4 regions of the Streptomyces sediminicola genome follow, and region 2 is predicted to be linked to each of the others. Evidence: riboswitches for the same ligand, from Rfam matches in the RefSeq annotation. Region 2 holds a riboswitch; each other region holds the start of a gene.

What was found. Region 2 has a riboswitch for cobalamin ahead of metE (5-methyltetrahydropteroyltriglutamate--homocysteine S-methyltransferase). Riboswitches for the same ligand answer to the same signal wherever they lie in the genome.
Positions count from the first base shown of each region.
Region 1: linked by a shared signal. The riboswitch ahead of VM636_RS10025 (ribonucleoside-diphosphate reductase subunit alpha) and the one ahead of metE (5-methyltetrahydropteroyltriglutamate--homocysteine S-methyltransferase) in region 2 are both predicted to bind cobalamin.
Region 3: linked by a shared signal. The riboswitch ahead of VM636_RS23495 (cobalamin biosynthesis protein) and the one ahead of metE (5-methyltetrahydropteroyltriglutamate--homocysteine S-methyltransferase) in region 2 are both predicted to bind cobalamin.
Region 4: linked by a shared signal. The riboswitch ahead of VM636_RS02140 ((2Fe-2S) ferredoxin domain-containing protein) and the one ahead of metE (5-methyltetrahydropteroyltriglutamate--homocysteine S-methyltransferase) in region 2 are both predicted to bind cobalamin.

Region 1 covers NZ_CP144555.1:2,322,516-2,328,286, forward strand. Annotated here, with positions in the region: gene VM636_RS10010 (GntR family transcriptional regulator) at 99-863, shown strand; gene VM636_RS10015 (DUF3311 domain-containing protein) at 1,023-1,289, shown strand; gene VM636_RS10020 (sodium:solute symporter family protein) at 1,286-2,914, shown strand; cobalamin riboswitch at 3,342-3,481, shown strand; gene VM636_RS10025 (ribonucleoside-diphosphate reductase subunit alpha) at 3,605-5,771, shown strand, end outside.
Region 2 covers NZ_CP144555.1:6,628,045-6,633,815, reverse strand. Annotated here, with positions in the region: gene VM636_RS29215 (GAF domain-containing SpoIIE family protein phosphatase) at 1-330, opposite strand, end outside; gene VM636_RS29210 (metalloregulator ArsR/SmtB family transcription factor) at 829-1,176, shown strand; gene VM636_RS29205 (antitoxin) at 1,260-1,520, shown strand; partial or broken gene entE (2,3-dihydroxybenzoate-AMP ligase) at 1,632-1,835, opposite strand; cobalamin riboswitch at 2,169-2,359, shown strand; gene metE (5-methyltetrahydropteroyltriglutamate--homocysteine S-methyltransferase) at 2,542-4,860, shown strand; gene thiI (tRNA uracil 4-sulfurtransferase ThiI) at 5,033-5,771, shown strand, end outside.
Region 3 covers NZ_CP144555.1:5,347,569-5,353,339, reverse strand. Annotated here, with positions in the region: gene VM636_RS23510 (class II aldolase/adducin family protein) at 1-592, opposite strand, end outside; gene VM636_RS23505 (inorganic phosphate transporter) at 826-2,094, shown strand; gene VM636_RS23500 (hypothetical protein) at 2,162-2,383, shown strand; cobalamin riboswitch at 2,648-2,780, shown strand; gene VM636_RS23495 (cobalamin biosynthesis protein) at 2,882-3,904, shown strand; gene VM636_RS23490 (cobyric acid synthase) at 3,901-5,433, shown strand; gene cobN (cobaltochelatase subunit CobN) at 5,430-5,771, shown strand, end outside.
Region 4 covers NZ_CP144555.1:462,525-468,295, reverse strand. Annotated here, with positions in the region: gene VM636_RS02165 (hypothetical protein) at 1-40, shown strand, start outside; gene VM636_RS02160 (VOC family protein) at 128-580, shown strand; gene VM636_RS02155 (MFS transporter) at 666-1,874, shown strand; gene VM636_RS02150 (sugar O-acetyltransferase) at 2,031-2,612, shown strand; gene VM636_RS02145 (TetR family transcriptional regulator) at 2,623-3,180, shown strand; cobalamin riboswitch at 3,695-3,824, shown strand; gene VM636_RS02140 ((2Fe-2S) ferredoxin domain-containing protein) at 3,885-4,298, shown strand; gene VM636_RS02135 ((2Fe-2S)-binding protein) at 4,308-5,039, shown strand; gene VM636_RS02130 (siderophore-interacting protein) at 5,053-5,771, opposite strand, start outside.

The DNA.
Region 1 (5,771 bases), 4.3 Mb from region 2:
CGTGCCGGACCGTGCCGGTGCGCGGCCGTGCCACGATGTGCACCGTGGCCGATGAGGGACGTCGGTCGTTTCGGGACCCGGAGCCGGGAAGGCAGACCATGAGCACCGACGTCAGCAGTGCGGAGAACGAGGGCGGGGCGAGCGTCCGTACCGCGCGCGTGCCCAAGTACTACCGACTGAAGAAACACCTGCTCGACATGGTCCGGACCCAGGCACCGGGCACCCCGGTCCCGCCCGAGCGCACGCTCGCCGCGGAGTTCGACACCTCGCGCACCACCGTGCGCCAGGCGCTCCAGGAACTGGTCGTGGAGGGCCGCCTGGAGCGCATCCAGGGCAAGGGCACCTTCGTCGCCAAGCCCAAGGTCTCCCAGGCGCTCCAGCTCACCTCGTACACCGAGGACATGCGGGCGCAGGGCCTCGAACCCACCTCGCAGTTGCTGGACATCGGCTACATCACCGCCGACGACCGGCTCGCCGGGCTGCTGGACATCACCGCCGGCGGCCGGGTGCTGCGCATCGAGCGGCTGCGCATGGCCAACGGGGAGCCGATGGCCATCGAGACGACCCACCTGTCGGCGAAGCACTTCCCCGCGCTGCGCCGCTCCCTGGCGAAGTACACCTCCCTCTACACGGCGCTCGCCGAGGTGTACGACGTCCATCTCGCCGAGGCCGAGGAGACCATCGAGACCTCGCTGGCCACCCCGCGCGAGGCCGGGCTGCTCGGCACCGACGTCGGGCTGCCGATGCTGATGCTCTCCCGGCACTCGCTGGACCGCTCCGGCCGCCCCGTGGAGTGGGTGCGGTCGGTGTACCGGGGCGACCGCTACAAGTTCGTCGCCCGGCTCAAGCGCCCGCAGGACTGAGGGAGTTCGACCGGCCGGCGCCTGTCGCCGGCAGGCCGGCGACCCGTCCGGGGCCCGTCCGCACCCCCACCCGGACGTGGTCTTCCGCCGGCCCGGGGCCGTCCCCTACATTTTCGTGCGCACCGCACCAGGTGATCACGAGGGGACGGAGCCCACCGTATGCCAGATTCCCCGCACACCGACCGCGCGCCGACGGTCACACCGTCGCGCGTCGTCATCGGACTGTGCCTGCTCGCACCGTTCGTCGCCATGCTGTGGGTCGGCTCCTACGCGAGAGTGGACCCGGCCCTCTTCGGCATCCCGTTCTTCTACTGGTACCAGATGGCGTGGGTGCTCCTGTCCACGGCGCTGACGGCGACCGCGTACACGCTCTGGCGGCGCGACCAGCGCGCGCGGGGCGCCCGCACGGGCGGTGGTCCGCGGTGAACGGCGGCGTGAACGTCGTCGCGCTCGTCGTCTTCGTCTTCTTCTTCGCGCTCGTCACCGTCCTCGGCTTCGTCGCCGCGCGCTGGCGGCGGGCCGCGAACGAGCACAGCCTCGACGAGTGGGGACTGGGCGGCCGGTCGTTCGGCACCTGGGTCACCTGGTTCCTGCTCGGCGGCGACCTGTACACGGCCTACACCTTCGTGGCCGTCCCCGCCGCGATCTACGCGGCGGGCGCGGCGGGCTTCTTCGCGGTGCCGTACACGATCCTGGTCTACCCCCTGATCTTCACCTTCCTGCCCCGGCTGTGGTCGGTCTCCCACCGGCACGGCTACGTGACGACCTCGGACTTCGTGCGCGGCCGGTTCGGCTCCAAGGGCCTCTCGCTGGCGGTGGCCGTCACCGGCATCCTGGCGACGATGCCGTACATCGCGCTCCAGCTCGTCGGCATCCAGGCGGTGCTGGACGTGATGGGCGTCGGGGGCGGCGAGGACACCCACTGGTTCGTGAAGGACCTGCCGCTGCTGATCGCCTTCGGCGTGCTGGCCGCGTACACCTACTCGTCGGGGCTGCGGGCGCCCGCGCTGATCGCCTTCGTCAAGGACACGCTGATCTACCTGGTGATCGTGGTGGCGATCATCTACATCCCCGTCAAGCTGGGCGGCTTCGACGCCGTCTTCGCCAAGGCGGGCGCGGCGTTCGAGCAGACCGACCCGGCCACCGGGCAGCCTCGGGGCGCGCTGGCACCCGGCGAGGCGGGCCGGTGGACGTACGCCACGCTGGCGCTCGGCTCGGCGCTCGCGCTCTTCATGTACCCGCACTCGATCACCGCGACGCTCTCCTCGCGCAGCCGCGAGGTGATCCGCCGCAACACCACGATCCTGCCGCTGTACTCGCTGATGCTCGGCATGCTCGCCCTGCTCGGCTTCATGGCGATCGCCGCCGGGGTCCGGGTGAGCAACGGGCAACTGGCGATCCCGCAGCTCTTCGAGGACATGTTCCCGGACTGGTTCGCGGGCGTGGCGTTCGCGGCGATCGGCATCGGCGCGCTGGTCCCGGCGGCCATCATGTCCATCGCCGCGGCCAACCTGTTCACCCGCAACATCTACCGGGACTTCATCCGGCCGGACGCCACGCCGCACCAGGAGACGCGGGTGTCCAAGGTGGTGTCGCTGCTGGTGAAGGTGGGCGCGCTGGTCTTCGTGCTGGGCATGGACAAGACGGTCGCCATCAACTTCCAGCTCCTCGGCGGCATCTGGATCCTGCAGACCTTCCCGGCGCTGGTCGGCGGCCTGTTCACCCGCTGGTTCCACCGCTGGGCGCTGCTCGCCGGATGGGCGGTGGGCATGGTCTACGGCACGGTCGCCGCGTACGGGGTGGCCTCGCCGACGCAGAAGCACTTCGGGGGCTCGGCGAAGGAGATCCCGGGCATCGGGGAGATCGGCTACATCGGGCTCACCGCGTTCGTGCTCAACGTCCTCGTGACCGTGGTGGCGACGGTCCTGTTCAAGGCCGCGGGTGCCCCCGAGGGCGTCGACGAGACCCGCCCCGGCGACTACACGGCGGACGTGGGCGATCCCGGCGTCGAGGCGGAGCTGCCCCCGGCCACGGCGGAACCGACACGCTGACGGCAAGACGAAGGGCGGGGCCGAGGGCCGCCGGGCGTGTCGGGGGGCCTTCGGAACGCCCCGGGGCGGGCCGGCTCGGCGTGCCGGGCCCCTCGGGTTGTCCGCGGCGAACCGGCCCGGCGCCTCCGGGGCCGGTTCGGCGTGCCGGCCCGACGCGGTCGGCGTGCCGGGGCGCCGTGCTGCGGGGACGGGCGCCTGCCGGGCGTGTCCCCGGGGCGCCGACGGCCGTACGGGCGCGTCCGCCGGACGCCCGCGGAAGGCCCCGTGCCCGGGCCCGGGCAAGCCCGTCGGCCCGGTCCGAAGCCCGCCCGGCGGCGGGCCCGGGGGTGTCCCGGACGCACGGTCCGGGGGTCACTCTACTCACCCCGCGTCGCCCCTCCGATACCAGCCTGACACAACATCTGGGGGTGCTCCCGGGGCCTGGCACAAGATGTATGCTCATGCTCGCTGTCGCCGCAGGGGAATCCGGTGTGAATCCGGAACTGTCCCGCAACGGTGTACTTGTGCGTGTTCGCGTGGCCCGCACAGGCTTCAGTCCGAGGACCTGCCGACAGTGCGCCCCGGCCGTCCGGCCAGGGTGCCATGACGTCCGGGCCTCGTGGAATGGGCCGGTGGACGCGACGCCCCCGTGCGCTCGTGAGCTGCCTCCGCCCTCCGCCAGGCCCCGTGCCGAGCGAGGGAGTGCCCCACGTGACCATCGCGCCAGCCGATCCGGCCTCAGCGACCCCCGTGTCCGCGGAACCCGACGGACCCGGTGCCGCGCTGCTGCGGACCCTGACCGCGCTGACCGCCGACCTCCCCGACGCCGACCCCGGCCGGGTCGCCGCCGCCGCGCTGCGCGGCCGGTCCGCGCGGGCCGACGAGGCGGAGCTGCGGGACCTCGCCACGGAGGCGGCGGCCGGACTGATCTCGGAGGACCCGGTCTACTCCCGGCTGGCGGCCCGGCTGCTCACCCTCGGCATCCGCGCCGAGGCGGCCTCCCAGGGCGTCACGTCCTTCACCGAGTCGGTCGCCACCGGTCACCGCGAGGGGCTGATCGCGGACCGCACCGCCGCGTTCGTCCGGCTGCACGCCGAGCGCCTGGACGCGCTCGTCGACCCGGACGCCGACGACCGCTTCGGCTACTTCGGCCTGCGCACCCTGCACAGCCGCTACCTGCTGCGGCACCCGATCACCCGCAAGGTCGTCGAGACGCCCCAGTACTTCATGCTGCGCGTCGCCGCCGGTCTCGCCGCGGACGACTCGGACCGCTCGGTGGCCGAGGTCGCCGCGCTCTACGGGCTGATGAGCCGGCTCGACTACCTGCCCTCCTCCCCCACCCTCTTCAACTCCGGCACCCGGCACGCCCAGATGTCGTCCTGCTACCTCCTGGACGCCCCCAGGGACGAGCTGGACTCCATCTACGAGCGCTACCTCCAGGTCGCCCGGCTCTCCAAGCACGCCGGCGGCATCGGCCTCGCCTACTCCCGCGTCCGCTCCCGGGGTTCGCTGATCCGCGGCACCAACGGGCACTCCAACGGCATCGTCCCCTTCCTGAAGACGCTCGACGCCTCCGTCGCCGCGGTCAACCAGGGCGGGCGGCGCAAGGGCGCGGCGGCGGTCTACCTGGAGACCTGGCACTCCGACATCGAGGAGTTCCTGGAGCTGCGGGACAACACCGGCGAGGACGCCCGCCGCACCCACAACCTGAACCTCGCGCACTGGATCCCGGACGAGTTCATGCGGCGCGTCGACGCCGACGGCACCTGGTCGCTGTTCTCGCCCTCGGACGTGCCGGAGCTGCCGGACCTGTACGGCGAGGAGTTCGACGCGGCCTACCGCGCGGCGGAGGCGGCCGGCCTGGCCCGCAAGACGCTGCCGGCCCGCGAGCTGTACGGCCGCATGATGCGCACCCTGGCGCAGACCGGCAACGGCTGGATGACCTTCAAGGACACCTCCAACCGCACCTCCAACCAGACCGCCGAACCGGGCCACGTCATCCACTCCTCCAACCTCTGCACGGAGATCCTGGAGGTCACCAGCGACGGGGAGAGCGCGGTCTGCAACCTGGGCTCGGTGAACCTGGGCGCCTTCGTGAGCGGCGACGACATCGACTGGGAGCGGCTGGACACCACCGTCCGCACCGCGGTCACCTTCCTCGACCGGGTCGTCGACATCAACTTCTACCCGACCGAGCAGGCGGCCCGCTCCAACACCCGCTGGCGCCCGGTGGGCCTGGGTGCGATGGGCCTCCAGGACGTCTTCTTCCGGCTCCGCATGCCCTTCGACTCCCCCGAGGCGAAGGCCCTCTCCACCCGGATCGCCGAGCGGATCATGCTCACGGCGTACGAGACCTCCGCGGACCTCGCCGAGCGCGACGGCCCGCTGCCGGCCTGGGAGAAGACCCGTACCGCCCGGGGCGTGCTGCACCCCGACCACTACGGCGTGGAGCACGCCTGGCCCGAGCGGTGGGAGGCGCTGCGCGAGCGCGTCGCCCGCACCGGCCTGCGCAACTCGCTGCTGCTGGCGATCGCGCCGACCGCCACGATCGCCTCCATCGCGGGCGTGTACGAGTGCATCGAGCCGCAGGTGTCCAACCTGTTCAAGCGCGAGACGCTCTCCGGCGAGTTCCTCCAGGTCAACTCGTACCTGGTGGACGACCTCAAGCGGCTCGGCGTCTGGGACGCGCGCACCCGTGAGGCGCTGCGGGAGGCCAACGGCTCGGTGCAGGGCTTCGCGTGGGTCCCGGACGAGGTGCGCGCGCTGTACCGCACCGCCTGGGAGATCCCGCAGCGCGGCCTCATCGACATGGCCGCCGCCCGCACCCCGTACCTCGACCAGTCGCAGTCGCTGAACCTGTTCCTGGAGACGCCGACCA
Region 2 (5,771 bases):
GCGGATCAGGTGTCCCAGCAGGCCCCGCCCCCGGGGGAGTTCGACGCCCCCGAGGTCGCCCAGTTCGGCGGCGGTGAGGCCGAGCGGGATGAACTCGGCGAGGTAGCGGCCCTCCTCGTCGAGGACGCCGAGTGCGCCGTAGCGGGCTCCGACCAGGTCCATGGCGGTGCGCACGATGCGGCGCAGCACCGTGGCCAGCTCCAGGTCGCCCGTGATGTCCACGACCGCCTTGAGGAGTTCCTGGAGCGTGTTCTGGGCGCGGGCCAGGGCGTGCATCTGCTCGCCGATGCGGTCCAGGTCGGAGCTGAGCGGCAGGTCGAGCATCGACATGTAGGGCGTGTCGTCCGCGCCCGCCCCGTGGGGACCGTCGTCCGCGTCCGGCGGCTGCCGTCCATCCCGCTCCGTCACCGCTGCCTCGCTTCCGCCGTCCGTTTCCGGGTGCCCCGCCGGGCGCCGTGGTCAGGGCGCGGCGTCCGGGTCTCTCCGCCATCTGAACCGCGGGTCCGCCCCGCCGCCCGCCGACTGGCCGGACGGACACCGCGGGCACCCGAACGGCCCAGCGGCTCCCCGCTCCCCCGGGCAGCCCCTCCCGGACCGGCCCGGGGCCCGGTGCGGGCGGTGCCGGGGGCGGCTCCGTCAGGGACCCGGAATTGCTAATCTCGGCAACCGCGCAGGTCGCGGCGGAGGGACGCGGGTCCCTCCCGGGCGGGGCGCGGGCAGCCGCGGTGGCGCGGGGACGGGTGACGAGGTGCTGAGGAGCGGTGGGATGCAGGAAGCCGGGAGCCGCCGGTCGGGGACCCGCGGGGGCGCCGGGAGGGCGGCAGGGCGATGAGCACTCCGCTGTACAAGCTGAAGGCCGAGTTCTTCAAGACGCTCGGTCATCCGGCGCGCATCCGGGTCCTGGAGCTGCTGAGCGAGCGGGAGTACGCGGTGGCGGAGATGCTGCCGGAGGTGGGCATCGAGCCGGCGCACCTGTCGCAGCAGCTCGCGGTGTTGCGGCGGGCCAACCTGGTGGTGTCGCGCAAGGCGGGCTCGACCGTGTACTACTCGCTGACCAGTCCGCACATCGCCGAACTGCTCGCGGTGGCCCGCACCATCCTGTCCGGGGTGCTGGCCGGGCAGGCCGAGTTGCTGGCGGACCTGCGCACGGACACCGGGGCGAAACCGCCGTCCTGACCGCTGCGGGGCATACCGGGCACCGTCGCACCGTAAAATCGTGCTTCCACCAGGCAGTTGAGTGAAGGAGACACGAGGCCGGCATGTTCGACGCGCTGAAGAACCTCAAGGACAAGGACGCCCTGAAGAACCTGAAGGAGAAGGCCGAGGAGGTCGCCGGCACGCACGGCGACAAGATCTCGGACGGACTGGAGAAGGTCGGCGAGTTCGTCGACGGCAAGACCCGCGGCAAGCACAGCGACAAGATCGACACGGCGGTCGACAAGGCGCAGGACTTCGTCGGGAAGCTGGGCGACAAGGACGAGAAGGGCGACAAGGACGGCAAGGACGAGAAGAAGTCCTGACCGGCCGCTCCCCCGTCGCGCCGCTCCCGCTCCCGGGCCCGAGGGCTGTTCGGAGGTCCGGGAGGAGGCGGTGCGGCGGGCGGGGCGTCCGGCGTGCGGGTCGGGTGCGGGCGCGGCCCGCAGGTCCTTCCGGGAGACCTTGCCGACACCGGTCCGCGGGAACTCGGTCACGAACGCGACGCGGTCGGGCACCTCGTACGCGGCCGGCCCCCGTTCGTGGACGAAGCGTGTGATCGCCACCGGCCGGGGCCGTTCGGCGCCGGAGCGCAGGATGACGTAGGCGCAGGTGCGTTCGCCGAGGTGGGGGGCGGGTTCGAGGTGGTCCGGTGGCCGCGCCGGCGACGGCCCCCGCCTGAACGCGGGGCGGACCGCCCCCGCCGGGCGGGGTCGCGGGCCCGGCGGCGAGAGCCGCGGCGCCCGTCCCGGGCGGCGGCGTGCGACCGTCCCGCGACCCGGTGGCGTGGATCCGCCCGGCCGTCGCGGCGTCCCGCCGGGGAACCGTCTGCCGCGCCGGGGCGGGGGCCGCACCGCACCTTCCGCACGACGCCGTGGGGCGGCACCGGTGCCCGGCGGGTGTCCACGCCGCCATCCGCATGGCGGACGTGTCGCCCGCCCAAGGGCGTGGGCGTCTAGGGTGGGCGGTGCAGCTGGTTCGCCCCGTCCGCCAGGCGGGATGCGTCGCAAGAGGGAACCCGGTGGGAATCCGGGACTGCCCCGCAGCGGTGAGCGGGAACGACCGCCGTCATGAGCACTGGGCCGAAGGGCCTGGGAAGCGACGGTCAGTAGGTGTCCTCCTCGGTGACCGAGAAGGACGTGCCCGCGAGTCCGAAGACCTGCCACCTGCCCGAGCGCGCACCCCGCGCGCCCGGACATCCCGGTGACCTCGAGGGCGGGTCGGCGTACACACCAGACGGACGAGCGCGGCGGACCGGCGTGCTGTCGTCCCGTCCGGTCCGTCACCCCTTCGCGCACTCGTCCCGTCGCCGGGACCTCAGGGATCCATCTCGCGAAGGAGATCTCCGTGACCACCGAGTCCGCAGCCGCGGCAGCACGGGCCACCGTGTACGGCTACCCCCGTCAGGGCCCGAACCGGGAACTGAAGAAGGCGGTCGAGGGCTACTGGAAGGGCCGCGTCGGCGCCGACGCCCTCCACGCCACCGCCGCCGCACTGCGCCGCGACAACCGGCGGCGACTCGCCGAGGCCGGCATCCACGAGGTGCCCACCGGCGACTTCTCGTACTACGACCACGTGCTCGACACCACCGTCATGGTCGGTGCCGTGCCGGAACGGCACCGTGCCGCCGTCGCCGCCGACCCGCTGGACGGCTACTTCGCCATGGCCCGCGGCACCCAGGAGGTGGCGCCGCTGGAGATGACCAAGTGGTTCGACACGAACTACCACTACCTGGTGCCCGAACTGGGCCCCGACACCGTGTTCACCGCCGACTCCTCCCGGCAGGTCGCCGAGGTGCGCGAGGCCCTCGCGCAGGGCCTCGCCCCCCGGCCGGTCCTGGTCGGACCGGTCACCTACCTGCTGCTCGCCAAGCCCGCGCCCGGCGTCGCCGAGGGGTTCGACCCGCTCACCCTGCTGGACCGGCTGCTGCCCGTCTACGCCGAGGTGCTGGCCGACCTGCGCGCGGCGGGCGCCGCGTGGGCCCAGCTCGACGAACCCGCCCTGGTCCAGGACCGCACGCCGGCCGAACTGAACGCGGCCGGGCGGGCCTACCGCGACCTCGGCGGACGGGAGGACCGGCCCCGGCTGCTGGTCGCCTCCTACTTCGACCGGCTCGGGGACGCGCTGCCGGTGCTGGCGAAGGCGCCGGTCGAGGGGCTGGCGCTGGACTTCGCCGAGGCCGCCGCGGGCAACCTGGACGATCTCGCCGCCGTGGGCGGGCTGCCGGGCAAGCGGCTCGTCGCGGGCGTCGTCGACGGCCGCAACGTGTGGGTCAACGACCTCGCCCGCTCACTGACCACTCTCGGCACGCTGCTGGGCCTGGCCGGCCGGGTCGACGTCTCCGCCTCCTGCTCCCTGCTGCACGTGCCGCTGGACACCGCCGACGAGCGGGACATCGATCCGCAGATCCTGCGCTGGCTCGCCTTCGCCCGGCAGAAGACCGCCGAGATCGTCACCCTGGCCCGCGGCCTCGCCCACGGCACCGACGCCATCGCCGCCGAACTCGCCGCCAACCGGGCCGACCTGGCCTCCCGCGCCGACTCGCCGATCACCCGGGACCCGGCGGTGCGCGCCCGCGCCGCGGCCGTGACCGACGCCGACGGGCGCCGCTGCCTGCCCTACGCGGAGCGGACCGCCGCCCAGCGCGCCCGCCTCGGCCTGCCGCTGCTGCCGACCACGACGATCGGCTCGTTCCCGCAGACCACGCAGGTGCGGACGGCCCGCGCCGACCTGCGGGCCGGGCGGATCGGCCGGCCCGAGTACGAGGAGCGGATGCGGACCGAGGTGCGGGAGGTCGTCTCGTTCCAGGAGAAGGCCGGTATCGACGTGCTGGTGCACGGCGAACCCGAGCGCAACGACATGGTGCAGTACTTCGCCGAGCGGCTCACCGGCTACCTGGCGACCCGCAACGGCTGGGTCCAGTCGTACGGCACCCGGTACGTGCGCCCGCCGGTGCTGGCCGGTGACATCGCGCGCCCCGCGCCGATGACGGTGACCTGGACGACGTACGCCCAGTCGCTGACCGGCCGTCCCGTCAAGGGCATGCTCACCGGTCCGGTGACGATGCTCGCGTGGTCCTTCGTCAGGGACGACCAGCCGCTCGGCGAGACCGCCCGCCAGGTGGCCCTCGCCCTGCGGGACGAGGTCGCGGACCTGGAGGCGGCCGGGACGTCGGTCATCCAGGTCGACGAGCCCGCGCTGCGCGAGACCCTGCCGCTGCGCGCCGCCGGGCGCCCCGCCTATCTCGCCTGGGCGACGGAGGCGTTCCGGCTGACCACGAGCGGGGTGCGGCCGGACACGCAGATCCACACGCACATGTGCTACGCCGAGTTCGGTGACGTCGTGCGGGCCATCGACGATCTCGACGCGGACGTCATCAGCCTGGAGGCGGCCCGCTCGCACATGCGGGTGGCCCGCGAACTCGCCGCGCACGGCTATCCGCGCGAGGCCGGCCCCGGTGTCTACGACATCCACTCCCCGCGGGTGCCGGACACCGAGGAGGTGGCCGCCCTGCTGCGCACCGGGCTGGCGGCGATCCCCGCCGAGCGGCTGTGGGTCAACCCGGACTGCGGGCTCAAGACCCGGGGCTGGCCGGAGACACGGGTGTCCCTGGAGCATCTGGTGGCCGCCGCCCGGACGGTCCGCGAGGAGCTGACCGGGGGCTGACGCCCCACGGCGGGGGCGCGGCCCGGGACCGCCCGGCGCGGTTCCCGGGCCCGCGCCCGCCCCGCCGGCCGCGCTTCCGTACGGGCCGGAGCTACCGTGACCGGGCGCGCCCCCGGCACCGCCGCGCCGCGGGAGCGCACCGAGGACGACCGGATTCGCCAAGGAGGTCCCCATGTCCGGTGAACACGTCACCGACCGGCCCGAGGTGCCCGCCGCCCGCCGGCCCGCCGGGTACGGCCCCTGCGTGCTGCTCAAGCACGGGGAGATCTTCCTGAAGGGACGCAACCGCCGGCGGTTCACCGAGCGGCTGCAGGACAACCTGCGGATCGCGCTGCGCGGGGTGGGCGGCTCGACGTGGATCAAGACCGCGCAGAACGTCACGGTGCTCGGCGGGCAGGTCCCCCGGGAGGTCCTGGTGGAGCGGGCGCGCAGGGTGGTCGGCTTCAACGCGGTCGAGCCGGCCGTGCGCGTCCCGAGCGACCCCGGCGAGATCACGCGGGCGGCCGTCGACGCCGTGCGCACCGCCCTCGCCCGGCGCCCGGCGGCCACGTTCGCGGTGCGGGTGAAGCGGCGGGACAAGGGGTTCCCGGTGACCTCGTACGGGATGGCCGGGCACCTCGGGGCGCGAGTGCGGGAGGCCGTGCCCGCGCTGCGGGTGGACCTGACGGCACCGGAGCTGACGCTGACGGTGGAGATCGACCGGAAGGAGACGTACCTCTCCTGTGAGCGGCTGCCGGGCCTGAGCGGACTGCCGGTCGGCTCCAGCGGACGCGCGCTGGTCCTGCTCTCCGGCGGCTACGACTCCCCCGTCGCCGCCCACCGCGCCATGCGCCGCGGACTGGCCTGCGACTTCGTCCACTTCAACGGCGCCCCCTACACCAACCCCTCCTCCGTCTACAAGGCCTACGCCC
Region 3 (5,771 bases), 1.3 Mb from region 2:
TGCGGCCCGGGACGGCGGAGGCCGTGAGCCACAGGCGGCACATCCACTCGAGCTGGGCGGTGCGGTCGTACGCCTCGTCGAGGCCGGCGCCGTGGGTGATCGTGCCGTGGTTGGCCAGCAGGCAGCCGGAGCGGCCGTCGAGGGCGGTGAGCATGGCGCGGGCCAGTTCCCCGGTGCCGTAGGGGGCGTAGGGGGCGACGCGGACGGGGCCGCCCAGCGCGGCGGCCATGTAGTGGACCGGGGGGAGTTCGGTGACGAGGGTGGAGACCGCGGTGGCGTACAGGGCGTGGGTGTGGACGACGGCGCGGGCGTCGGTGGTGCGGTAGACGGCGAGGTGGAGGGGGAGTTCGCTGGTGGGGACCAGTGTGCCGAGGACCTGGCGGCCGTCGAGGTCGACGCCGGTCACGTCGTCGGGCGTGAGCCGGTCGTAGGGCACGCCGGAGGGGGTGACGAGCACGGTGTCACCGACCCGGACCGAGACGTTCCCGGAGGTGCCGACGACCAGTCCGTCGGCGACCGTGCGCCGGGCGAAGGTGACAAGTGTCTCCCAGTCCCGAGGTGTAGCCGGCCGGTCGCCCCTGTTGTCCGTCATGTCCCGTGCCCCCTTCCGGGCGCCGGGGCCTCCCGGCGCGCTCGCCGCGCCGATCCTGCCAGGGACGTCTCCGGAGCGCAGCGGCGCGGGCACGGAGCGCCAGCGCGGCGGGGGCGGGGCGGGAGCGGGCACCCCCGTTTCCGGTCACCACGGGGCCCGATCCAGTTCATCTTCCGTTCACCCGGGTTACCTACGTTCGTCGCGCCAATGACCTCGAACGATTGCCTGGGTAAATGGAAAGCTTCTCGCTGATCCTCGCGATTGTGGTGGTAACCGCACTCGCGTTCGATTTCACGAACGGTTTCCACGACACCGCGAACGCGATGGCGACGACCATTTCGACCGGTGCGCTCAAGCCCAAGGTCGCGGTGGCCATGTCCGCCGTGCTGAACCTCGTGGGCGCCTTCCTCTCCGTGGAGGTCGCCAACACGATCTCCAAGGGTCTCGTCGACGAGACCGGCATCCGGCCCGAGGTCATCTTCGCCGCCCTGGTCGGCGCGATCCTCTGGAACCTGCTGACCTGGCTGGTCGGGCTCCCCTCCAGTTCCTCGCACGCCCTGATGGGCGGTCTGATCGGTGCCGCGGTCGCCTCCGCCGGCGTCGGCGCCGTCCACGGCGGGGTGCTCCTGACCAAGGTGCTGCTGCCCGCCGTCGCCGCCCCGGTCGTGGCCGGCGTCGCGGCGCTGGTCGGCACCCGGCTCACCTACCGCCTGGGCCGCAAGGCCGACGGCAAGGCCGCCGAGAAGGGCTACCGCGCCGGGCAGATCGCCTCGGCCGGCCTGGTCTCGCTGGCCCACGGCACCAACGACGCCCAGAAGACGATGGGCATCATCACCCTGGCCCTGATCGCCGGCGGCGCCCTCGCCCCCGCCTCCGACCCGCCCCTGTGGGTCATCCTCTCCGCGGGCCTGGCGATCGCGCTCGGCACCTACCTCGGTGGCTGGCGCATCATCCGCACCATGGGCCGGGGCCTCACCGACCTCCAGCCGCAGCAGGGCTTCGCCGCCCAGACCAGTGCCGCCACGGTCATCCTCGCCTCCTCGCACCTCGGCTTCTCCCTCTCCACCACGCACTCCGTCTCCGGCGCCGTGATGGGCTCGGGCCTCGGCCGCAAGGGCGGCGTGGTCCGCTGGTCGACCGCGACCCGGATGTTCGTCGCCTGGGGCCTGACGCTGCCGGCCGCCGCCTTCGTCGGCGCGCTCGCCGAGTGGGTCACCAAGCTCGGCGACTGGGGCACGGCGCTCGTCGCGGTCTTCCTGGTGGTCTCCAGCGCCGCGATCTGGAAGATCTCCCGCCGCGAGGTCATCGACCACACCAACGTCAACGGCGACGAGCCGGCCGCCGGGCCGGAGCCGGAGCCCGTCGGCGTGGTGACCGCGGCGATGGCCGCCGTGACCCCGCCGCCCGCCCTGACCGACGACCTGAAGGCCACCCTCCCGGCCCCCGCCGTGACCGCCGGTGCGCCCGACGCGCCGCCGACGCCGGCCGCCACCCCCGTCTGAGCCCGCCGGGCCCGGCTCCCGCACCGCGCCGGGCCCTCGCGGCCGGGTACGAAGGAAGAGAACCGTCATGAACATCGACTGGGCTGCCCTCGGCTCCGTCTTCGGAGTCAGCCTCGTGGCCACCGTGGGCCTCGTGGCCCTCTTCACCCTCGGCATCGTCGGCCTCTCCCGCCAGGAGCGGGCCGTCGCCCGGGGCGAGTCGGCGGCGCTCGCCGTCACCGGCGCGTACGCCTGCTTCGCGGCCTGCGCCGCGGCGGTGGCCTACGGGATCTACATGATCGTCGCCTGACCCTCCGGAAGGACGGCGTCCCCCGGGGCGCCCTTCGGGAGGACTTCGCGCGGGGCGTGGGACGGGAAGCGCCGTCCCACGCCCCGCGCGCCTCGCGCACCCCGCGCGCCTCGCGCACCCCGCGCGCCTCGCGCACCCCGCGCGCCTCGCGCACCCCGCGCGCCTCGCGCACCCCGCGCGCCGGTGTGCCGGCGCGCACCCGCGCCCTGTGGCCTCCCGCACACTCCTCCTTCGCAGGTCAACGGCAGGTTGACGGGTGTTCGCGGAGCGTGGTGGACTGCCGGGAGCCATCACGGCGGCAGGAGAGGAAGCCGGTGCGAATCCGGCGCGGTCCCGCCACTGTCACCGGGGCGTCATGCCCCGGGAGCCAGGAACTCTCGCCGCCGGTCTCGTCGAACCAGGGCGCGGACACCCTGAGTGAGGACCTATCGCCATGCGCGGCTGCCGTTCGAGGTACACCCACGACGCTCCCCCCGTCCCCCCGGCCGGCTGAGCGCCATGCGGGCCGAACGCGTCTTCGCGTACGGCGCCGCCGCCGGCCTCCTCGGTGACCTCCTCCTCGGCGATCCGCGCCGCGGACACCCCGTCGCCGCCTTCGGGCGGGCCGCGGGTGCCGTGGAACGGGCGCTGTGGCGGGACCACCGGGGCCGGGGCGCGCTGCACACCCTCGTCTGCGCCGGCGGCGCCGTGGCCCTCGGGGCCGGTGCCGCGCGGGCCGTCCGGTCCCGGCCGGCCGCCTCCGTCGCGCTGACCGCCGCCGCCACCTGGGCCGTCGTCGGCGGCACCTCGCTGGCGCGCGAGGCACGCGCCGTCGGGCGGGCGCTGGAGGCCGGGGAGGTGGACACGGCACGGGAGCGGCTGCCGCACCTGTGCGGGCGGGACCCGCGGGCCCTGGACGCCGACGGGATCGCGCGGGCCGTGGTGGAGTCCGTCGCCGAGAACACCTCGGACGCCGTGGTGGGCGCGCTGGTGTGGGGCGCCGCGGCCGGGGTGCCGGGGCTGCTCGGCTTCCGCGCGGTGAACACCCTCGACGCCATGGTCGGGCACAAGTCGCCCCGGTACCGGCGCTACGGCTGGGCCTCGGCCCGGCTCGACGACCTCGCGGGCTGGCCGGGCGCCCGGCTCACCGCCGTCCTCGCCACCGTCGCCGGCCCGGACCCCCGGGGCGCGGCGCGGGCCTGGCGGGCCGACGCCTCCCGGCACCCGAGCCCCAACGCCGGTCCCGTCGAGGCGGCCTTCGCGGGCGCCCTCGGCGTCCGGCTGGGCGGCACGCTCTCCTACGGCGGGCGCGTCGAGCACCGGCCGGTGCTCAACGGGGCCGGGGGCCGTCCGGCCGGGGCCGCCGACATCGAGCGGGCCGTCCGGCTCTCCCGGCGCGTGGGTCTGCTCGCGCTCGGCGTGTGCGCGGGCGCGCGCCTCCTCACGAGCGCCGCACTCGCCTGCACCCGGTCCGGCGCCCGCCCCGGTCGCGCCCGGCCGGCCGCCCTCGCGGGGCGGCCGGCGAAGGGACGGGTGTCGTGAGCGGGGGGCTTCTCGTCGCCGGCACCACCTCCGACGCCGGCAAGAGCGTGGTCACCGCCGGGATCTGCCGGTGGCTGGCGCGGCAGGGGGTGCGGGTCGCGCCGTTCAAGGCGCAGAACATGTCCCTGAACTCGTTCGTCACCCGCGAGGGCGCCGAGATCGGCCGGGCCCAGGCCATGCAGGCCCAGGCGTGCCGCGTCGAGCCGAGCGCGCTGATGAACCCGGTGCTGCTCAAGCCGGGCGGCGAGCGCAGCAGCCAGGTCGTGCTGCTCGGCAAACCGGTCGGCGAGATGAGCGCCCGCGGCTACCACGGCGGACGGCAGGCGGCCCTGCTCGGCACGGTGCTGGAGTGCCTGGCCGAACTGCGCGCCGGCCACGACGCGGTGATCTGCGAGGGCGCGGGCAGCCCCGCCGAGATCAACCTGCGCCGTACCGACATCGTCAACATGGGCATCGCCCGGGGCGCCGGCTTCCCCGTCCTCGTCGTCGGCGACATCGACCGGGGCGGCGTCTTCGCCTCCTTCTTCGGCACGGTGGCGCTGCTCTCCCCCGAGGACCAGGCGCTGGTGGCCGGGTTCCTCGTCAACAAGTTCCGCGGCGACGTGAGCCTGCTGGAACCCGGCCTGGACATGCTGCGCGGCCTCACCGGGCGGCGCACGTACGGCGTGCTGCCCTTCCGGCACGGGCTCGGCATCGACGAGGAGGACGGCATGAGCCTCGCCGCGCCCGGCGCGGAAGGGGGGCCGGGTACCGCGCCGCCGCACGGCGAGGACGTGCTGCGCGTCGCGGTGTGCGCGCTGCCGCTGATGTCCAACTTCACGGACGTGGACGCCCTCGCCGCCGAGCCGGGCGTCGTGGTCCGCTTCACCGACCGGCCCGAGGAGGTGGCCGACGCCGACCTCGTCGTCGTCCCCGGCACCCGGGGCACCGTCCGCGCCCTGGACTGGCTGCGCCGGCGCGGACTCGCCGACGCCCTGGTGCGCCGGCACCAAGACGGCCGGCCGGTGTTCGGCGTGTGCGGCGGCTACCAGCTCCTCGGCGAGGAGATCGAGGACGACGTGGAGAGCCGCCGGGGGCGGGTCGCGGGGCTCGGCGTGCTGCCGGTACGGGTGCGGTTCGCCCGCGAGAAGACCCTCGCCCGCCCGGCGGGCACCGCGCTCGGCGAGCCCGTCGAGGGCTACGAGATCCACCACGGCGTCGCCGAGGTACTCGGCGGGCGGACCCTCGTCTCCGACGGCCGCGGCGCTCCCCTGGACGGCTGCCGCTCGGGGACGACCTGGGGCACCCACTGGCACGGCGCGCTGGAGTCGGACGGCTTCCGGCGGGCCTTCCTGCGCGAGGTGGCCGCCGCCGCGGGCCGCCGTTTCGTACCCGCCCCCGGCACCTCCTTCGCCGCGCTGCGCGAGGAACGGCTCGACCGCCTCGGCGACCTGATCGAACGGCACGCGGACACCGACGCGCTGTGGCGGCTCGTCGAGTCCGGCACACCGCAAGGACTTCCCTTCATCCCCCCGGGAGCGCCCGCATGAGCACTGTGTTGTTGTTGTCGACCGCCGACACGGACCTTCTGGCGGCCCGCGCGGCGGACGCCGCCTACCGGATCGGCAACCCCTCCCGCGTCGACGTCGCCGAGGAGCTGCCGGCCCTGCTGGACGGCGCCGACATCGCCGTGGTCCGCCTGCTGGGCGGCAAGCGGGCCTGGGAGGACGGGCTCGCCGCGCTGCGGTCCGCCGGGGTGCCGACCGTGCTGCTCGGCGGCGAGAGCGTGCCGGACGCCGAGCTGATGGCCGAGTCGTCGGTGCCGGCCGGGGTGGTGGCGGAGGCGCTGCGCTACCTCGTCGAGGGCGGCCCGGAGAACCTCACCCAG
Region 4 (5,771 bases), 6.2 Mb from region 2:
CCGTGGGGAGGCCGTCGCGCCGGCCGCCCGCGCCCGGTGATCGGCTTTCGGGCCGCCGCCGGGCGTCCCAAGATGGACGAGACGCCCGAGGGACAGAGCCCACCGTCGAGAACGCCGGGAGTGAGACATGCGCCGTGACGATCTGCCCGCCCCGGAGTCGGGGATACTGCTCACCCACTTCCTCACCGTGGCCGACGTGCCGCGCTCACGTGACTTCTACGCCGGGGTCCTCGGCGGGGAAGTGGTCCTCGACGAGAACCCCTGCATCGTCAGACTGGCCAACAGCTGGCTGATCATGAACCCGGGCGGCGGGCCCACCCCCGACAAGCCCGACGTCACCCTGCACCCGCCCGACGACCCGCACACGGCCACCAGCTTCCTCAACCTGCGTGTGGCCGACATCGCGCGCTGCTACCGCGAATGGACCGAGCGGGGCGCGGAGTTCCTCACCCCGCCCATCGACCGCAAGGCCGAGATCCGCTGCTACCTGCGCGATCCCGACGGCTACCTCATCGAGGTCGGCCAGTCCACCGGTCTGCTGCACGGCATCCTCGCCGACCCGCCCGCCGGGGACCGCTGACCGCGACGGCCGTCCCGGAGCACGCCCCGTGACCCTCCCCCCCCTGGAGCGTACGTTCGTACGCTCTGCGGGTAGGGTCCCGCTCATGACTGTCGAGACGCTGCGGCGGCCCACCCTGGCCGACCGGCGGGCCCGCGTGGCCGTGGCCGTGCTGTTCTTCACCAACGGGGCGCTGTTCGCCAACCTGCTGCCGAGGTATCCGCAGATCAAGGCGGACCTCGGCATCGGCAACGCGGCCTACGGGCTGGCCGTCGCGGCGTTCCCGACCGGCGCCATCGTCGCCGGGCCGGCGGCCGGCGTCCTCGTCCGCCGGTTCGGCTCGGCGCGGGTGGCCGTCGCGGGCACGCTGTTCACCGCCGTCGGCATCCTCGCGGCCGGACTCTCCGGTTCGGTCGCGGTGTTCGCCGCGGCCCTGTTCCTCGCCGGGGCGATGGACGCCGTCACCGACGTCGCGCAGAACGCCCACGGCCTGCGCGTCCAGCGCCGCTACGGACGCTCCGTCATCAACTCCTTCCACGCGATCTGGTCGGTCGGCGCCGTCACCGGCGGTGCGATGGCCGCCGCGGCGATCGCCCTCGGACTGGCCCGCGGCCCCCATCTCGTCGTCTCGGGCCTGCTGTGCGTGGCCGCGGCCTGCGTCGCCCTGCGCTTCTGCCTCCCCGGTCCGGAGACCGGGGCCGACGGGGAAGAGACCCCCGGCGGTGACGCCCGCCCCGCCGAGGGGGGCGCGTCGCCGGGCCGTCGGGTCGCCTGGGTGCTGACCGCCCTGGTCCTCATCGCCACCGCGGGCACCGTCGTCGAGGACGCCGGCAACTCCTGGGCCGCCCTCTACCTCTCCGACTCCCTGCGGTCGACCGCGGCCGTGGCCGCCTCCGGCTACATCGCCCTGGTCGGCGCCCAGTTCGTGGGCCGCCTGATGGGCGACCGACTCGTCGACCGGTTCGGGCAGCGCGCCGTGGCCCGCTCCGGCGGCCTCATCGTCGCCGTCGGCATGGGCCTCGCGCTCGCCGTGCCGACGGTCCCGGGGACGGTCCTCGGTTTCGCCGCCGCCGGATTCGGCGTCGCCACCCTCGTCCCCGCCGCCATGCACGAGGCCGACTCGCTGCCCGGCCTCAAGCCCGGATCGGGGCTGACCCTCGTCTCCTGGCTGATGCGCCTGGGCTTCCTGCTGCCGCCGCCGCTGGTCGGCCTGGTCGCCGACGCCACCAGCCTCCGGGCCGGGCTGCTCGTGGTGCCCCTCGCCGGGCTCCTGGTCGTGTCCCTGGCGGGGGTGCTGCGCACCCGGCGGCCGTGAGGTCAGGGTCGTGAGGTCAGGGGAGTGAGGGCGGGCGCGGGTGGGGCGGGCCGGGGCCATGACGGGGGGAGCGGGGCGGGTCGGCCGGAAAGCCCACGGCGGACGACTCGCGCGGCGAGGGTACGTACGTACACTCCCGGGTGTACGGTCGTACGCATGCCGACGGACCACTTCGCCGGGGACCCGCGCACCCAGCTCGAACGCATGCGTGCGGGCGACCTCTACCTCGCCGACGACCCCGAGATCGCCCGCATGCAGCAGCGGGCGGTACGGCTGGCCGCCCGCTACCAGGCCGCCTTCGCCGAGGACGCGGACGCCGCCCGGCCGCTGCTCGCCGAACTCCTCGGCTCGCTGGGGGAGGAGGCCCAGGTCCGGCCGCCCCTGTACGTCGACTACGGCACCCACATCAGCATCGGTGCCCGCACCTTCGTCAACTACCAGTTGACTGCGCTGGACGTCGCCGCCATCACCATCGGTGAGGACTGCCAGATCGGGCCCAACGTCCAACTGCTCACACCGACCCATCCGTTGGAGCCGGGGCCGCGCAGGGACAAACTGGAGGCCGCCCGGCCCATCGTCATCGGCGACAACGTGTGGATCGGGGGCGGCGCCATCGTGCTGCCCGGCGTCACCATCGGCGACGACTCCGTCGTGGGCGCCGGAGCGGTCGTCACCAAGGACGTGCCGCCCGGTGTCGTCGCCGTCGGCAACCCGGCCCGCACCGTCCGGACCCTGTGAGCCCGCTGCCGTGGCCACCGGACACACCGACCCCCAGCGCCGCGAACGCATCATCGCCGCCACCCTCGACCTCATCGCCGAGGAGGGCATCGCGCGGGTCTCCCACCGGAGGATCGCCCAGCGCGCCCAGGTGCCGCTGGGGTCCATGACGTACCACTTCAACGGCATGGACCGGTTGCTGCGGGAGGCGTTCGGCAGGTTCATCGACCACATCGTCGCCGTCTTCGACGCCCACCTCGACGGCGTCGCCGACCAGGACCATGCCCGCGAGGCGGTGGCCGACCTCGTGCACGCCCTGTCGGAGGGCAGCAGGCGCGACCTCGTCCTCACCCAGGAGCTGTACACCCTCGCGGCCCGCTCCCCCTCCTACCGCGAACTCACCCACACCTGGATGCGGCACAGCCGGGTCCGCCTGGAAGCGCACTTCGACCCGGACACGGCCCGCCAACTCGACGCCCTCATCGAGGGGCTGACCCTGCACCGGGCCCTGGACCGGGAACCGCACGACCGTGCCCTGACGCTCGAAGCCGTCACCCGGATCACCACGCGGGGCGGTCCGGCCACCTGAGCGGGACCGGGCCCGCCGCGGAACACACGGGCCCGCTGAACCGCCCGTGCGGCATGGTCCTGACCGCCGTGCCGCACGGGCTCCCTCCCCGAGCCCGCCCCGGCGTGGGATGTGAGCCCCGGGACGGTCGGGAGGGTGCCCGGGGCGGGGCGGGGCGGGGCGGGGTGGGGTGGCGCGGGGCGCGTGCACCGGGCCGGGCGTGCGTCCCCAGGGCCGGACTTCCGTGCCGGGCCGGGAACCGGGCGGGGTCCGGGCGTGCGCCCCGAGGTTGGTCTGCCGCGCCGTGCCGGTCCGGGCGTGCGCCCCGAGGGGCGCCGGGCCGGGAACCACCGCGGGCCGGTGTGCGGAAGGAACCGGGCGCGGGTTCGGGTAGGGCACCCCGGGCCGGAAGCCACGCCGGACCACGGTCCCGCCGTGCTCGGCCCGTCCCGTCCCGCCGGTACGGCTCGCCCATCCGGATGACGCGGAGCCGTACCGGATGCGAGGATGGCCCGCGACAAGGCGACGGCGAACCGAGGAAGCCGGTGGAAATCCGGCGCGGTCCCGCCACTGTGATCGGCGAGCGGACCCCGTTCGAGGCCACGGCCCGCACACCCGCGGGCGGGAAGGCCGGGGCGAGCATCGACCCGAGAGCCAGGAGACTCACGCGGTCGCCCCTCCACGGACGCCGGGGCGGATCTCCCCGGGGAGAGGACCGATGCGCCATGCCCGCGTCACCCGGCGAGGCGGCCCCCGCCGCCCACTCCGCCTCCCGCACGACCCCCTCCACCGCCTACGGCGCCCCGCCCTGCCGGGTCGTCGTCTGCCGGGACTGCTGCTGCGGCACGCCCAAGGTGAGCGGCGACCACGCCGCACAGACCGCACGCCTGCGCGCGGAGGTCCCCGTCCGCGTCTCCACCTGCCTGGACGTCTGCGACCAGGCCAACGTCATCGTGGTCCAGCCCTCCGCCGCCGGCCGCGCGGCCGGCGCCCGCCCCGTCTGGCTGGGCCTGGTCAACGACCCGTACGCCACCGAGGACGTCCTCGCCTGGATACGCGCGGGCGGCCCCGGCATCGCGGACCGCCCCGAGATCCTCGACCTGTACGCCTTCACGCCGCCGCGCCGCGCGGCCCGTTGAGGCCGCGCCGTGTCCGCGTCCCCGCCCGCCGCCGCCCGCGCCGACGAGGCGAGCGTGACCGCCGCCCTGGCCGACGTCGCCCGGTACGGCGGCTTCTTCGCCCTCACCGTGGGCGGCCCCGCCGAGGGCTGGCACCCCGTGGGCGCCGCCTACGCCCGTGGCTTCGCCGACCTGGCCCGCGCGGTCGCCGAGCGCCACCGCGCCCCGGAACCCCGCGTCGGCCTCTCCATCGCCCACCTCGGACACGTCGCCCGGCTGTGGTCGCCCGCCCTGGCCTGCACCGTGGTCCACGGCATCGTCCCGGACCTCACCGCACTGCAACGCGCCGACGACGGGCCCGCGCTGCGCCTGCCCCGCGCCGCCGGCTGGCACGCCGCCGCCCTCCCGGACCCCGCCGGCGCGCTCGCCGGCCAAGTCCACGCCCACCTCCGGGCCTTCGCCGCCGGGCCGCACCCGCGCATCGCGCACCGCCTGCTCGACGGCAACGCCGCCTCCGCGCTCGCCGAGGCGGCCCGCGCCCTGCTCGCCGCCCATCCCGGCCTCCGTGGCGTGCTCGCCGCCCTCACGGCCGACCTGCTCGGCAGGCCGCCGCTCACCGGCACGGGCCGGCTCGCCGGGGCGAACCTCGCCTTCCGCCGCCGGAGTTGCTGCCTCTACTACCGGGCCCCGGCGGGACGCCCCTGCGGCGACTGCTGCCTGACCGCGCCGCACGACACGGCCCGCGCGGAGGACGGCACGTGAGGGAGGCCGGGGATCAGGCGGCCCGAGCGGTCGCCTCGTGGCGCCAGAAGCCCGAGAAGGTGATGCGGTCCTTCGGCAGACCGAGCCGGTGCAGGTGGCGGCGGCCCTCCGTGGCGAGGGTCGACTCGCCGACGACGAAGGCGTACCCGGCCGCGTCGGCGGTGGTGAGCCGGCGCAGCGCCCCGAGAGCGGCGGCCCCGGGCACGGAACGCCGGTCCTCCCGCACGATCCAGGACACGGCGACCCCGTCCGGCCCGCCCAGCGGACGCCGGTCACCCTCGGTGGGGACCTCCTGGATCACGCGGCCCACGGTCTCGCGGGGCAGGGAGCGCAGGATGCCGGCGGTGGCGGGCAGCCCCGTCTCGTCGGCCACGACGACCACCTCGGACGCGTCGGGCGGGCAGTCGAAGAGGACCCCCTGGTCCAGCACGGCCAGCGCGTCCCCCGGCCGGGCGGCGCAGGCCCAGATCGCCGCCCGCCCCTCGATCTCTCCGGTCGGCCCGTGGTGCACCACGAAGTCGATGTCCATCTCCGCCGCCTGGGCCCGGAAGCCGGCGACCGTGTAGTTGGCGCAGTGCGGGCGCTCCTCCTCGGGGATCGCCAGATACGGCTGCCACCACGCCGACCCGGTGAACTCGGGCAGCCGCAGTCGCCGCTGGTGCGGAAGCCGGAGGAAGAGCCGGAACCAGTGGTCGTACCCCAGCCACGCGAACTCGCCCAGTCGCTCACCGC